Regions from separate parts of the Anaerostipes sp. AF04-45 genome, predicted to be linked through region 1. Evidence: a T-box and tRNA genes for the amino acid it is inferred to sense, from the RefSeq annotation. Region 1 holds a T-box; the other holds one or more tRNA genes.
The links. A T-box is a leader RNA that pairs with one kind of tRNA and senses whether it is charged. The one in region 1 lies ahead of pheS (phenylalanine--tRNA ligase subunit alpha), so its partner is inferred to be a tRNA-Phe.
Positions count from the first base shown of each region.

Region 2: it encodes a tRNA-Phe, which carries the amino acid that the T-box ahead of pheS (phenylalanine--tRNA ligase subunit alpha) is inferred to sense. The anticodon was not compared.

Region 1 covers NZ_QTXQ01000008.1:50,329-58,483, forward strand. The annotation lists gene pheT (phenylalanine--tRNA ligase subunit beta) at 1-897, opposite strand, end outside; gene pheS (phenylalanine--tRNA ligase subunit alpha) at 952-1,971, opposite strand; T-box leader at 2,041-2,214, opposite strand; gene DWV34_RS12570 (hypothetical protein) at 2,268-4,613, opposite strand; gene DWV34_RS12575 (PTS sugar transporter subunit IIA) at 4,875-5,288, shown strand; gene DWV34_RS12580 (PTS sugar transporter subunit IIB) at 5,285-5,761, shown strand; gene DWV34_RS12585 (PTS mannose/fructose/sorbose/N-acetylgalactosamine transporter subunit IIC) at 5,776-6,540, shown strand; gene DWV34_RS12590 (PTS system mannose/fructose/sorbose family transporter subunit IID) at 6,553-7,377, shown strand; gene DWV34_RS12595 (ChbG/HpnK family deacetylase) at 7,388-8,152, shown strand.
Region 2 covers NZ_QTXQ01000001.1:184,711-192,865, reverse strand. The annotation lists gene DWV34_RS00935 (HAD domain-containing protein) at 1-182, shown strand, start outside; gene DWV34_RS00930 (ATP-binding protein) at 179-787, opposite strand; gene DWV34_RS00925 (Crp/Fnr family transcriptional regulator) at 882-1,556, shown strand; tRNA gene DWV34_RS00920 (tRNA-Phe) at 1,630-1,702, shown strand; tRNA gene DWV34_RS00915 (tRNA-Gly) at 1,735-1,805, shown strand; gene DWV34_RS00910 (GNAT family N-acetyltransferase) at 1,922-2,407, shown strand; gene DWV34_RS00905 (NAD(P)-dependent malic enzyme) at 2,457-3,611, shown strand; gene DWV34_RS00900 (MarR family winged helix-turn-helix transcriptional regulator) at 3,678-4,103, shown strand; gene DWV34_RS00895 (MATE family efflux transporter) at 4,222-5,586, shown strand; gene DWV34_RS00890 (X-X-X-Leu-X-X-Gly heptad) at 5,643-7,535, opposite strand; gene DWV34_RS00885 (efflux RND transporter permease subunit) at 7,532-8,155, opposite strand, start outside.

The sequences.
Region 1 (8,155 bases):
TGCTCTCCGCACAATGATCTCGCTTCCTGCTATGGTGTCCAGATCATAAGCATGCATCGGCTGGCCGTATTCTTCCATCACATAGTTGGTGATGTCCACCAAATTGTTGATCGGACGGATTCCCATAGCTGCAAGCCTTCTCTGCATCCATTCCGGCGACGGTGCAAGTTTGATATTTTTCACAACTCTTGCTGTATAGCGGGGACAAAGATCTGTATCTTTTACGGTAACTTTGATAAAATCATTGACATCTTCGTCATTGCCTGTCTTTGTCACAACCGGCGGATGAAATTCTTTTCGAAACGTTGCCGCAACTTCTCTGGCCATTCCAACCATACTGAAACAGTCCACACGGTTTGAAGTAATCTCAAATTCCACCACCTGGTCACGGAGTCCCATCGCTTTTACCGCATCATCTCCCGGTTTTACATCTTTCTGAAAGATATAAATCCCGTCTTCCGGTGCTTCCGGATACATATCTCTGCTTGTACCCAGTTCTTCCACGGAACACATCATGCCAAAGGACGGCACTCCCCGAAGCTTTCCTTTTTTGATTTTAATTCCCTCTTCCGGGTTTGGGCTTCCGTCATGGCCGCCGGCCACTTTCCCCCCTGCTAAAACGACCGGTACCAAATCACCCTCAGAAACATTCTTTGCTCCGGTGACGATCTGGACATTTTCCGTCCCCACATCCACCTGACAAACGATCAGTTTGTCGGCATCCGGATGCTTCTCTATGGAAAGAATTTTTCCCACTACGATCTTTTCCAGATTTTTATCTAATTCTTCATAGCATTCCACATTGGACCCGGAAAGTGTCATCTTATCTACATATTCCTGTATCGTACAGTCAAGATCCGGCACATATGCCCTGATCCAAGAAATTGGTGTATTCATTCTCTATTCTCCTTCAAAATCTAAATATATTCACTTGCCTTTGCCGCCCGAAAATTAAAACTGGCTCAAAAATCTCTTATCGTTTTCATACAGCAGGCGCATATCGTCAATCTCATACTTCAGGAGCGCCACACGTTCCAGACCGATTCCGAATGCAAATCCTGAATAAACTTCCGGGTCGATCCCGCAAGCCCGCAGAACATTCGGGTGCACCATACCGCATCCGAGAATCTCGATCCATCCGCTGCCCTTGCACATACGGCATCCTTTCCCTCCGCACTTAAAGCAAGTGATGTCCACTTCCGCACTCGGCTCTGTGAATGGGAAGTGATGCGGACGGAATTTCACCTTTGTCTCCGGTCCGAAAAACTCTGTGGCAAACTGCTGAAGGGTTCCCTTTAAGTCCGCAAAGGTGATTCCCTTGTCCACGACCAGACCTTCGACCTGATGGAATGACGGTGAATGGGTGGCATCCACCTCGTCAGAGCGGAACACCCGTCCCGGAGCAATCATACGGATCGGCATCTGTCCGGTCTCCATGACCCGTGCCTGTACCGGTGAAGTCTGGGTGCGCAGAAGAATATCCTTTGAAATAAAGAAGGTATCCTGCTCATCTTTTGCCGGATGGTTTTCCGGGATATTGAGCATCTCGAAATTATACTTATCGTATTCTACCTCCGGGCCTTCCACGACTTCATAACCCATTCCGATGAATACCCGTTCCAAGTCTTCAAGAGCAATCTGGTTCGGATGGCGGTGTCCTTTCTCATGGACTTTCCCCGGAAGCGTCACATCAATAACTTCTGTTTTGAGCTTTTCTTCCATAATCTTTTTCTTAAGAAGAGCCATCTCCTTTTCCAATGCCTGTTCTACGGCTGCCCTCGTGTCATTGACCATCTGTCCGACCATCGGACGTTCTTCTTTGGCAACATTCTTCATGCCTTTTAATACCTGGGTAAGTTCTCCCTTTTTGCCCAGAACCGCTATCCTGATATCATTCAGAGTGTCCATGGCATCTGCTGTGTTGATCTTCTCCAAGGCTTCTTTTTTAATCGCCTCAAGTTTCTCCTTCATAATCACTTCTCCTTGTTTTATAATCTGATCTAATAGAATGAAAAAAATCCCATCCCTTATATAAAATATATAAGGGACGGGAATCATCTCGCGGTACCACCCTAATTCCAGGAAAAAACGACCTGGCTCTTAGTCTCCTGCGTAACGTGCAGATAACGTTATCCCCTACTGTTCTTTCAGGGATACGACTCCGGTGTGAAATTCGGGAAAGACTTCCTTACTGTGCACCTTCTCTGTCTTTATCATTCCTTATTTTATCACACAAAAGCGGAATGTCAAGACGGAAAACCGATTCTTTATCTCTCCCATAAGCTCTGCAGCGCACTGTGGAAAACAGCCTCATACAGAATCTGATAATCCTTCATGGTAAATGCAGATACATGAAAATCAGGCGAGGACAGCTCCTGTATTTTCTCCTGGATGACCTCTAAGACAGCATAATCAATATCCATGTGATCCATGACATTTTTAGAAAAATCAAAATTATGTTTCTTCTGAAATAAGATACAGTTTGCATGAAAAAGGAATTCAAAGATCAGGCTGTTATTTAACTTGATATCAAGCTTCTTTGCAATTGCTCTCAGAGCACGAAAAAATAGTTCATTCGTTGTAAACGTATTGATTCCGGGGGTAAGCTTGGACGCAAACAAGAGATGTTTATCTGCGGATCTTAAAGTATAACTCTTTAACTGGTTGTCTTTTAATATCTTCATCTCATCATTCTGGCTTATTAACAGGTTTGGGATGATGGAAATAATACTGGCATTTTTCTTCACAGACAGCTTTAAAATCTCTTTCACCAGAATAAAGGAATGAAACTGGACATTATAAGACAATACCTTCGTCTTAGGAAAAAAGTAATTGGTAATGGTTTGTTTCATATCCGCGTCTGATAAGATCAGGACCCCCTGTCCCCGATTGATGCTGACCGCAAATTCATATAAGTTCTCAAGATTCGTTCGTTTCTCATTTCTTTTTTCGGATAAAACAGCAGGAAAAGTATGTATGATTCTCCGGTCAAAGAATAAATTGAATATATTTGCGTAATTACTTGCCAACAAATGATATTTTGAGGTAATGATCACAGGAATATGGATATCACTCATGATTAAGTGGGCATATGTCAGTATAGATTGGATCATTTTTTCTTGGGTTTTTGACAGTTTGCAGTGGTTTGTCTGTGCTAATTGAATCAGATTGTTTAACAGTGCTTTCATCTGTGGTGTTTGAATGTCCATAGAAGGGGTTTCCTTCACAATATCCAGACTTTTATCTTTCCGGAATACAGACAGAATCATATGTTCCACTTTTTCTTTTAAAAATGGGTCCTGGCAGAATACACTTTTATTGAATGCTTTTGTGATCCCTGAAATAAGCCTATCGCCGGAATAACTGTTCTCAGATACAGCGGCAGTCACCCTGGAACAGATCAGCAGCTGCTTTGAAAAGAAATCTGAAACTATATTTTTTGTTTCAGCCAAAGGCTCATTGGAGTTTAGAAACAATTGATCAAACTCAATTTCTCCGTTTGGTCTGATCTGTATCTTGTCAGGGATCTCTGCCTTTAGTTCAGGAATGGATTTTATAAAATTCTCCCTTTCATTATCAAACAAGACCGATGCATCTAACATAAGTTCATTGTTTTTGCCTGCAGTACTTGATGTATAGAGAATCCTTGAAATTGTATATAAAATCTCATTTTCTAATTGATGCAGGTTGCTGCACTTATGTAAAATCAGCTGAATGAATTGGGAAGATACAAACATTGTTTTATCTAAACGGTTGCTCTCTTTTTGGATCATATTCAATAGAATCGAAATCAACTCTGATTGCGGCCGGTCTTTTGCGGAAGGAAAGTTCAGGATGACAGGGCTGATGGAATGAAGCAGGTCTGACTGTAATTCTGATGCCGCAATAAAGGCGATCATCGGTGCGTCTTTTTTATTTTTATATTGGATTTGAAGAGAATGTACAAAACCGCTTAAGATTTCAGAGTCTACGTTTTTTTGAACAAACTCAATTGCCAGGATAAAAATATTATGATCCTTTTCTATCATCTCTATGGTCTGCCTTAGATTGACGTAAATATCGCTGAATTCAATATAATAAACCGATGATTCCCGGGAAGCCAATCCCAACGTTTTTGCACGGTTTAACATTTCTTCTAAGAAAAACTTCTTCCCCGTCCCAGCTTCCCCCTGCATAAAAAAGATCTTAAAGAAATATTTAGGGAGATAAAATACAGGCAGGATCCTGGTTACAGCTTCATATAAGGACCCATTTTGCTGACTTCCGATAATAGAAAACGACTGGACGATGGTCTGTTCTTTTGCCGGTACGTCATATCGGATGAAGTCTGAAATAGTTTCATTTTTATTCAGTGTATCAGGGATGGATACAAAAGGAAAAGAGTTCCGGATGATCTCTCTTGAAATAAAAGTGGTGGGGCGTCCTGCCTTCTTGATTAATTTTCCTTCTTTGTGCAGATCATTTAGGATACGTGACACATTTGTCCTGTCAATATATAACTCCATCGACAGAATAAGCGCATTGCATTTTTCAAAGGTAAAATTATGATGATTGATGCTTTGCAAGGTTTCTTCTTTTAAATAGGATAAAATTTTCTCTTTGTTCGTAGACATGGCCATATCTCCTGCGTATATTTGGTGCTGATTATGGTGTTTCTATAACACACACAAATTGAATCAGACGTAATTAATATACACTCATCATACACTAAACTTAAAATTCATGCAAAATACACCGTAAAAAACTCAAACAGAGTGTAAATTAAGTGTGTATATAAAAAATTTGCGTATATAAGAATTGTGGGTTAGGATATGCCTAAGTGATGTAAGCGCATACAGAACGAATTACCATTTAACGAGTGAAGGAGGATGTAGATGACAGACATTATAGTGGCAACACACGGTGGACTTGCAGAAGGCATGGTCGATGCATTGGAGCTTATAATAGGGAAGCAGGAAAACATATGGTTTCTTGGATTGCGGCATGAGGACAGCATTGATACTTTTATCAAAAGGGTCGATTCTTTCGCTGCGGACACAGATCACGATATCTTATTCATGACAGACTTATTAGGAGCCAGCCCATACAATGCCGCAGCCCAGGCGATTGATCATAACAGGGACAAACATGTTGTCTGTGTATCGGGAATTAATTTATCTATGCTGGTGGAAGCAGCCTTGAAAAGAAACGATATGAAATTGGATGAGCTGGCAGATTATCTTGTTGAGACCGGAAAACAGGGAATTGCTAAATTATCATTAAATATGGAGAGAGGAGGGACATTATGAGCAAAATAGTATTATCACGGATCGACGACCGTTTGATTCACGGCCAGGTCATGACAGCATGGGTCCAGCATGTGGGAGGGAATGAAATTGTGATCGTAGACGACAAAGTCGCAAAGGATCCATTTTTAAGCGCAGTCATTACAGGCGCAGTGCCAAAGCACCTAAGCGCTCAGGCAATGACCATTGACGGCGCCGCAGAGTATTTAGAGAAGATAAAAGATGAGGATAAAAACATCATTATTTTAGCAAAGGGACCCAAGGTTTTTCTGGATTTGATTGAGAAAGGTGTCCAAATAAAAGAAATTAATTTAGGCGGAATGGGTTCTACACAAGAACGAAAAAAGTTATATAAAAATATTTCAGCAAGTGATAAAGAACGGGATATGTTGAAGCAATTGTCAGCACAGCATGTACATGTATTTATTCAGGTCGTGCCAAACATGGAAACTGTAGAGATAAATAAAATACTTTAAGCGGAGGGAGAAACATGCATATTTCAATTTTACAGGCAGTTTTGATTGGCCTGGTCTACTATTTAGGAGCAAATGGGACACCATGGCTTACTGTTAACATGAGCTGGGCGCTGAGAAGGCCTTTGATATCAGGGATCCTGGTTGGTCTAATTTTAGGTGATTCTGTCAAAGGTTGTATGGTCGGTGCAGCGATCAATGTAACCTATCTTGCACAGATTACGGCAGGCGGCGCCCAGACCATGGATGAGGGCCTGGCGGGAACTGTCGGAACAGCACTGGCGATTATTTCAAATGCATCCACAGGAGTCGCAGTGACACTTGCAGTACCGATTTCCTTACTGGGCAACTTATTATGGATGATTTATATGACAGGGGATATTTTCATTGTCCATAGAACCGATAAAATTGCGGAGACAGGAGATATAAAGAAAATTATTTTCTATAACATCGTTCCTTCCCAGATTTTTAAGTGTATCATTTATACCATTCCGGTAGCAATTGCCGTATATAGCGGGTCAGGTGTTATTACAAGTATGCTGCAGGCATTAAAAGGGACACCAGTGATTGATGTATTGACTACGATCGGGACAATTCTTCCTGCCCTTGGTATTGCAATGAATTTTAAAGCCATCTTATCTAACGCTGGGGCAAAAGCATACTTATATCTGCTGTTAGGTTTTATTTTATCTATTTATATCAACCTGCCACTGGTGGTCATCGGTATTTTAGCAGTGATTATAGCACTTTTACAGAACAGCGAAAGTTCAGCTTTAAGTTAGGGAGGAATCAACATGGAAACCATAGAAAAAAAGAGATTAAGTAAAAAAGATATCATTAAGTCCTATCTGATCTGGACATTCTTCAGCCATTCAACCTACAACTATGAACGAATGCAGGCTTCCGGGGTGCTGCATACTCTGGCGCCGAGTCTGGAAAAATTATACGGAAAAGAGACACAGGAATTAAAAGACGCATGCAAACGACACATGGAGTTCTTTAATACAGAACCGAATGTAGGAGGCTGTATCTTAGGGATTACTCTTGCCTTAGAAGAGCAAAAAGCAAACGGTGAAGATGTAGACGAAGAAATGATCTCAAGCATCAAAACAGGTTTGATGGGACCTCTGGCAGGTATCGGCGACACAATCTGGCAGGGAACGTTATCCCCCATAGCATTGGGTATTATCCTTGGTATGGCAAAGGCCGGCAACTTCTTAGGACCGATCATCTACTTATTGATCATTGGTGTTGTGTTATTCGGTCTTGGTTACTTATCCTATACCAAAGGTTACTATATGGGACGCGAAGGAATCGGAAAGATCATCGGAAGCGGTTTATTAAACAAAGTAACCGAAAAAGCAACCATCGTCGGGGCAACTGTACTGGGAGGACTGGTGGCATCTTATGTAACTGTGTCCTGCGGATTAAAGTTAAATTTAAGCACAGGTACACTGGACGTGCAGACTGCGGTATTTGACAGTATCTTAAAAGGTATACTGCCGTTGGGAATCACTCTATTAACTGTATTTATGTTGAGAAAAAAAGTCAATGTAAACATCATATTGCTGGTGCTGATCCTAATTGGCACAGTGGGAACACTGATCGGATTCTTTTAGAGGATAAACCATGAAAATTATACTAAATGCTGACGATTTTGGATTGACCCATGAAGCGAATCTGGGAATCGCAAAAGCCTTCAATGAAGGTTTTTGCTCCCAGGCTTCTGTCGTGACCAACACGAATTATTTTGATGAGGCAGTGTCCCTGGCAGAAAAAAATAACTTTAAGCACAAGGTCGGCTTACATATCAATCTGTTCGACGGGACACCGTTAACCTCCGGGATTAAAAAGCTGAAACAATATGCCAGATCAGATCTGTTTGATTATCACCCCGATTTTCTGCACCGGGTTACACCAATGTACGCAGATGTCATCGCAGAGGAAATAGAAGCACAGATCCAAAAGTATTTAAGCGGAGGTTTTTCTCTAATGAATATAGACTCCCACCACTGTGCATTTTATGATATTCCGGTTCTTTACGGATTGATACCCTTGTTAAAAAAATACAAATTTGAATCTGTCCGTTACATTGGAAACAGTTTTTTTAACGGGAGTAAATGGCGGCATTTCTACGGCACCCAGTGGAAGAAAAAAATGAATCAGCTGCACCTTCGTCATACAGACTATTCCAGCAGTGTGGCCACCTTTGATAAAAACCGCAAGAGCAGGAATCCCCAGCTTATGAAAGAAAAGAAGGCAGAGGTATACGTTCATCCTGTCTTGGTCGAGGGTTATTTTATTGATAACTACACAGGCGGTACGCATCTTGAAGATAGTTTCAAAAAGGCTAAATTAGACAAAATGAAATTTATTACATCCAGAGACTTATAACTT
Region 2 (8,155 bases), on a different contig from region 1:
TGGAAGTAAAAGACTGGATGCGCGGGAAACGCATCCGGTCTTTCGTGATTCTTGATGATACGGATTATGATTGGGAAGAGTACAGCCTGGGAGAACACTGGGTCCGCACAAGCTTCATGGAAGGCGGGCTTACCAGAGAGCTGGCCGGAAAGGCAGTGGATATTTTAAATCAAAGTTCTTAATCCAGGATGATCCCTTCGGTAGAAATGGTGATAACATTGAGCGGAATGGATTTTTTGCTCTGTTCAAGGGCAGTGCGCACCGCATATTCCAGTCCTCCGCAGCAGGGGACTTCCATCCGGGTGACGGTGATGCTCTTTAAATTGTTTTGGCGGATGATCTCTGTCAGCTTTTCTGAGTAGTCCACGGGGTCCAGTTTTGGACAGCCGACTAAGGTGACTTTCTGTTTCATAAACTGTTCGTGAAAGTTTCCGTGTGCGAATGCGGTACAGTCGGCGGCAACCAAAAGGTGGGCGTTGTCAAAGTACGGGGCGTTCACAGGCACCAGCTGGATCTGAACCGGCCATTGGCGCAGCGCACTCATATTATTCTTTCTCTGGTTTTCAAGAACTGCCGCTTTGTTGTAGTCCGGGGCCTCCCTGTCTTCAAAGGAGATGGCGCCGGTCGGACACATTGGAAGGCAGTTTCCGAGTCCGTCGCAGTAATCATCCCGGATCAGTTTTGCTTTTCCGCCGATCATCTGAATGGCACCTTCGTGGCAGGCAGAAGCGCAGAGACCGCATCCATTACATTTTTCCTCATCTATTTTAATTATTTGTCGTATCATTTTTAATTTCCTCCTTGAGTTTGTAATCTCATCATACTATAATGAGCACGAGTTGTCTGTTGAAAAATCAACATATTTAGAGGAGAGTTGTAAAATGGAGCAAATATTATCTCATTGTCCCCTGTTCCGAGGAATAAAAGAGGAGGACTTAGAGGGGATGCTGGGCTGTCTGTCAGCCAGAAAAGAAACGTATGCTTCCAGGGATACTATTTGTCTGAATGGAGACAGGATGGATGAAGTGGGGATTATCGTGGAAGGAGAAGTCCTGATTGTCAGAGATGATTTTGAGGGGAGGAGAGCGATTCTTGCCCATATTGGGCCGGGTGATGTGTTCGGAGAGACCTATGGCTGTCTTCCGGATGCGGAGCTACCTGTATCGGTTGAATGTGCCAGAGATTGTACGGTGTTGTTCTTGAATTACCATAAGGTACTGACGACCTGCGACGCCAGCTGTGCGTTTCACCAGAGGCTGATTGAAAATATGGTTGTGCTTTTGGCTGAAAAGAATGTACGTTTGAATCAAAAGCTGGAGTGTCTTGAAAAAAGGACTACAAGGGAAAAGATTCTTGCATATATAAACCAGGAACAGGAGAAGCAGAAAACATCCCGGATTAAGCTTCCTTTTTCTAAAAAAGATCTGGCCGATTATCTGTGTGTGGACAGGAGCGGTATGATGGTGGAGCTGAGAAAACTCCAGACGGAAGGTGTTTTGTCTGTTGAGAAAAATATCATTGCGGTTGAAAAGAGACAGGATAATTCCGCAGGGTGACAAAAAATCTAAAAAAGTTCTTGATTTGGGCTTTATGATATGGTAAAGTATAGAAGTCGCAGAAATGAGACATGCCCAGATAGCTCAGTCGGTAGAGCAGAGGACTGAAAATCCTCGTGTCGCTGGTTCGATTCCGGCTCTGGGCATTACAGAGAATTGAAAAGACTCTGTCATATATGCGGGTGTAGTTCAATGGTAGAACTCCAGCCTTCCAAGCTGATCACGTGGGTTCGATTCCCATCACCCGCTTAGCAAGCCGTTTTAGAGATATCTCTAAGATGGCTTTTTTCTTTCTTCCGCGGCAGCTTTGACCGGCTTGCAAAAGCTGCGGGATCAAAAGAGTGAGAAAAAGGAGTGGATTGTACATGGAACTTACGGTGAGACAGTTTAAAAAAGAAGATTTAGAAGAGATGACAGCGATATGGAATCAGGTAGTGGAGGAGGCCAATGCGTTTCCGCAGGAAGATACTTTTTCTTTAAAGGAAGCAGAAGAATTTTTTGCAGGCCAGTCTTATACTGGGGTGGCTGAATCGGATGGAAAGATTCTTGGACTTTATATACTGCATCCGAATAATGTAGGCAGGTGCGGACATTTATCTAATGCCTCCTATGCGGTCAGCAAAGATGCAAGAGGACGGCATATTGGAGAACAGCTGGTTTTGGACTGTATGGAAAGGGCGAGAGAGCTGGGATATAAAATTCTGCAGTTTAATGCGGTGGTAGCGTCTAATCAGGGTGCGCTGAGACTTTATGACCGGCTTGGATTTCAGCGGCTCGGGACAGTGCCCGGGGGCTACCGCTTGGCAGACGGCAGATATGAAGACATTATTTTATTTTATATCACACTGTAATATAATAAAAGAAAACCGTAGATGAAAGAGATTCATAAAGGAGAAGGTCATGGATTACAATGAATTGGCGCTGAAGATGCACGAAGAAAACAGAGGAAAAGTGGCAGTAAGGTCAAAGGTGACGGTTGAGACGAGAGAAGATCTGAGTACAGCTTATACACCCGGAGTGGCAGAACCGTGCCGAAAGATCAGGGACTGCAAAGAGGATGTGTACCGCTACACTGCAAAAGGAAATCTGGTAGCTGTGGTTTCCGACGGGACAGCAGTGCTTGGCCTTGGTGATATCGGACCGGAGGCGGCCATGCCGGTCATGGAAGGAAAAGCGATTTTATTTAAAGAGTTTGCCGATATCGATGCGTTTCCGATCTGTCTGGACACGAAAGATGCGGAAGAGATCATAAAGACAGTAAAAAATCTGGCGCCTACATTCGGAGGGATCAATCTGGAAGATATCTCTGCGCCGAGATGTTTTGAAATAGAACGCAGGCTGAAAGAAGAGCTGGATATACCGGTGTTTCATGACGATCAGCACGGGACAGCCATTGTCGTGGCAGCAGGGCTGATCAATGCGCTGAAATTTACGGGAAAGAAGCTGGAAGATGCAAAGATAGTGATCAACGGAGCGGGTTCTGCCGGTATTTCTATCTGTAAGCTTCTGCTTCAGTTCGGGGTAAAAGACGCGGTGCTCGTTGACCAGAAAGGCGCCCTGTGTCCGGGGGAAGCGTGGATGAACGATGCGCAGAAAGAAATGGCTGAAAAAACAAATAAAGACAGACAGACAGGAGATCTCTCTGAGATTATGAAGGGAAAAGACGTGTTTATCGGCGTTTCTGCACCGAATATTGTCACATCAGAGATGGTCGCGTCTATGGCAAAGGACCCGGTAGTATTTGCCATGGCAAATCCAGTGCCTGAGATTATGCCGGATGAGGCGAAAAAAGGCGGGGCGAAGGTGGTAGCTACCGGCCGTTCGGATTTTCCGAATCAGATCAATAACGTGCTGGTGTTCCCTGGAATTTTCCGCGGGGCTTTGGATGCCAGAGCTTCTCAGATTACAGAAGAGATGAAGATGGCGGCGGCCCGGGCAATCGCGGGAATCATAGCTGAGGAAGAATTAAACGAGGATTATATTATCCCCGGAGTGTTCGATAAGCGGGTTTGCAGTGCGGTTGCAGATGCGGTAAAGGCAGAGAGCCGGAAATAAATTAATGGTTGAAATTTTTGGTCCAGTCTTGTAGAATATGTAGTGCACTACATATGGAGGCGGATTATGAACCAGGAACGGGAAATCGGAGCCAGATTTAAACATATCCACGATAAGTTTACTCAGCATATGAATCAGAAACTGCGCTGCCTGAATGTGACTTATTCCCAGATGGAACTGCTTTTATATCTGGCAGAACATCAGAATCGGAAGATAACCCAGAAAGATATCGGAGAATTCATGAGAGTGAAACATTCCACGGTCATCGGTATTTTAAGGCGTCTGGAGACGAAAGGATTTTTATACTGTGTTGTGGATGAAGAGAATAAGAGATGCCGCAATGTGATTCTCACACAGAAAGGGCTGGATTTAAAAAGTGAAATGGAAGTCCACCTGAGAGAAGAAGAAATGCGCATCAGAAAAGCATTGTCGGAAGAAGAGTCGCAAAGACTCTGTGAATTGCTCGGAAAAGTACTCGAAAGCCTGGAATAAGATAGAAAACAGCAGATGAAAGTGCCCTGCGGCGCTTTCATTTTTATTACAGACGTGAAATTTTATTAGAGTCCATTATGTAGCTGGCTGCATTTACGATAAAAGGAGGAAGAAACGAATGGATAATAAGGTATTTGAATCATATCCGGTGCCTAAAGCGGTGGCCACGCTGGCCCTGCCCACAGTGCTGAGTATGCTTGTAACTATTTTTTATAATATGGCCGACACTTTTTTTGTCGGACAGACCGGAGACCCAAACCAGGTTGCGGCAGTGTCTCTGACGACGCCGGTATTTATGCTGCTCATGGCGGTAGGAAATATTTTTGGCATCGGCGGATGTTCCTATATCTCCAGGATGCTTGGAGAGGGAGAGACAGAAAAGGTAAAGAAGATCAGCAGTTTTTGCTTTTATGGCAGTATCATAGCAGGCGTCATCATGATGATCGTCTTTCTGGGAGGAATGCCGGTTATTCTGAAACTGATCGGATGCAGTCCCAACACAGAAGAATACGCGCGGAGCTATCTGACCTATATCGGTCTGGGATCTGTCTTTGTCGTAATCTCCATGGCCTTTAACAATGTAGTCAGAGGAGAGGGAGCCGCCAAGATTTCCATGATCGGAATGATGATCGGGACCATCGTCAATATCGTGCTGGACCCGGTGATGATTCTGGGCATGAACATGGGAGTCGCGGGTGCGGCCATCGCAACTATCATCGGAAATATTTGTACGGTTGTGTTTTATCTGTTTTTCTTTGCAAAGATGAAGACAGGACTTTCAATTTCACCGAAGCACTTTACGGCAAAAGAAAGAATCCTTTCGGGGGTATTTGCCATTGGGATACCCGCGTCGATCAATAATATTCTGATGAGCACAGCAAACATTATTCTGAATAATTTTCTCGCATCTTACGGTGACATTCCGGTGGCGGCCATGGGTGTAGCTATGAAGGCAAATATGCTAGTCATTCTCGTGCAGATCGGACTGGGCTCAGGTGTCGCTCCTCTGATCGGATACTGTTACGGGTCAGGAAATCTGGAGAAGATGAAGAAGACGATGAAGTTTTCCATGGCATGCAATGTGATCATGGGAACAGTGCTGTCACTGCTTTATCTGCTGTTTACAGAGCCGATCATCCAGGCATTTATCAACGACGGATCGGTGGTAGCCCACGGTGTGAGAATGCTGAGAGTTTTAATGATCTCCGGCCCGGTTATCGGCATCATGTTCGTCTTTATGTTTGGGTTCCAGGCGATGGGAAAAGCAATTCCGTCCCTGATCCTGTCACTGAGCCGGCAGGGGCTTGTATTCTTCCCGGTTCTGCTGATCACAAATTATTTATTTGGACTTGAGGGAATCGTATTTGCCCAGCCTGTGGCGGATTTGGCGTCGCTGGGTGTTTCCTTCCTGCTGTTTATAAAGATAGCAAAGGAATTGAAGGAAAGAGAGAAAGAACTGGAATTACAAAAGGCGGAAGCATAAAAAGAGCCATGGAATCGGTATTTAAAACCATTCCATGGCTCTTTTTGAGGCAATTATTACTCGATTTCTTCTGTCTCGATCATGAATTTGACACTGCCTTTTGTTCCTTTTGCTTTTTTTGTAAAGGTCTGATACTTATCGCCCTGTTTTACCGTGTCATTGATCCGGTCCAGAGTGTTTTGGACATCATGGTCCATGATGTTTACCAGACGTTTTATGCCGTCCTGGTTAAACTGAATCAGGCCCGTATTGAGGGTGTCAGCCCCTGTGTACAGTGCATCTGTACCGGAGGAAAGTTTGCTGCCGCCGGATGCCAGCGTGCCGGTCGCGGAACTCAATTTTTTGCCCCCAGATGCTGCGGTGTGGATTCCCTGTCCCAGCTGGTTGGTTCCGGATACCAGACTGCTCTGCCCGGATGACAGATCTCCGGCGCCTTTATTCAGTTTCACTGCCGCCGAACGGAGACTGGATGCAGCAGTGGTCAGTTCTCTGGTGTCCAGGCTGCTTAATTTTTTAAAGGATGCCTGAGTGGACGGATCGCTCAGTTTCTGGATCAATGCCTTTGCGGGAGCTAAGGAAGAGGATAAAGCCTTGCTCTGCTGGTCGATAGTGTCATTTTCGTCTTTCATCTTGCCCTGAATGGCCTGCATGGTTCCGATTGCAGTTTTAATATCACCAATGTCAGAGGCATCCGTAACCGTTCCTCTGCCGAGCATAGCGGTAAGGCTGTCGATTTGTCCCTGAAGTGCCTGGCTGTACTGAATATTGGCGCTTTTGATGGTCTCAAAAGAGGAAGTAATGGAGTCCAGACCGGAAGCAAGCTCCTGAAGTTTTTTCTGGCTCGGAAGGCTGCCGGTCAGAGATTTCATACTTTCCAGACCGGAGGCAAGCTCCTTCATCATAGATGGAAGAGACTTTGTTTTCTTCTCCAGTTCGCTGGTCCCTGCCTTTAGATCCTTGGTGCCTTTGCTGAGTTTTTTGGCTCCGGAAATAAGATCATCCTTTTTATCGTCCAGAGTATTTAAGCCTTTGGACAGTTCTTTGGTCTTTTTGTTGAGGACTGCGGTGCCGTTTTTCAGAGTTTTGGAAGCATCCCTTAACTCCTTAACGCCTGAGAGCAGTTCCCCGGAACCATTTACCAGTTTCTCTGATGCATTGGAGAGAGTAGTCAGAGAATCATTCAGTTCATCGATCGAATCCGCTTTATCCAGGCCGAACTCTGAGAGAGTGTCGGCAGATGCCACGGTTGCAGTTACTGTCATCTGGAAATCCTTCACATCCGCAGTAAATTCAAAGGAATCCGGAATATTAAATTTTTGGCCGATGGCACTGTCTTTCAGCTTCAGGCTGTCTGACAGTCCGGGGAAGGCCACACCCATGAGAATGTGTTTGCTGCCGTCGGAAATATCCTTGGCGTTTTCCATTTTCACGTTTGAGAAATGTTCTGTGGGCAGTACCACAGCGGTGATCATGGTAAACGGCGTATAGATCCCGTTGTGTACATCATGGTTTGTAAACTCATAGCGTACCCGGACTTTTCCGCTCTTTCCCACCAAATCCTTCGGGCTGATTTCTTTGCCGTCCAGATAATAAGTCACCTGCATGGAGACCGGAAGTTCTTTGTCGGTTTTTCCCTGATAATAGATGTCATTGCCGTTGGCATCCCAGGTGATGCTGTGTTTGCCGCCTTTCTGAAAAGTCTCGTCACCTTTCACATTTTCGATGTCATTTAAATCAGTAGCATCTTTGATTTCAGCCGATTTCTTTTTGTTTTTCAGCCAGTCGCTGACAATGACTGTCTGTGTATTGCCTTCAGCGTCTGCTTTTACATAGACAGTTTCCTCTTTTTCTTGGGAATCGGCTGCATATACCGGAGCTGCGGCCATTGAAGCGCACAAAATCATTGAAGCCGCCATGGCCAAAGTCCTGCTTAATTTCTTTTTTCTCATGTTTCGTCCTCCTTTATTTCCTGAATATGGCCCATGCCAAAGGTTGTTTTGCAAATTAATTTATCAAATATCATAAACATCGCCGGAAGGATGCATACAACGCTGACCGTACTGATGACGGCTCCTCTGGCGAGCAGAGTGCAGATCGAACTGATCATATCAATCTTGGAGTAAAGCGCTACTCCGAACGTTGCGGCAAAAAAGCTGAGCCCGCTTGTAATAATAGAAAGCATGGATGTCTCGTGGGCGATGCGGATGGATTTCCGTTTTGTATTTCCGCGGATACGTTCTTTCTGATAGCGGCTGGTCATCAGGATCGCATAATCTACGGTTGCGCCCAGCTGAATGGTGCCTATGACAATGCTTGCCACGAAGGGCAGTTCCTCCCCTGTATAATATGGGATAGCCATATTGACGCAGATGGCAAACTCAATGACGGCTACCAAAATAACCGGAAGGGATGCCGATTTAAATACGATCATGATAATAATAAAAATGGCTGCGATCGAAGCAATGTTGACATTGCGGAGATCCACATTGGTTACGTCTGCAAGATCCTTTGTAAGGGGGGCTTCCCCGATTACCATGGATTCTTTGCTGTAACTTTTTACGATGGTATT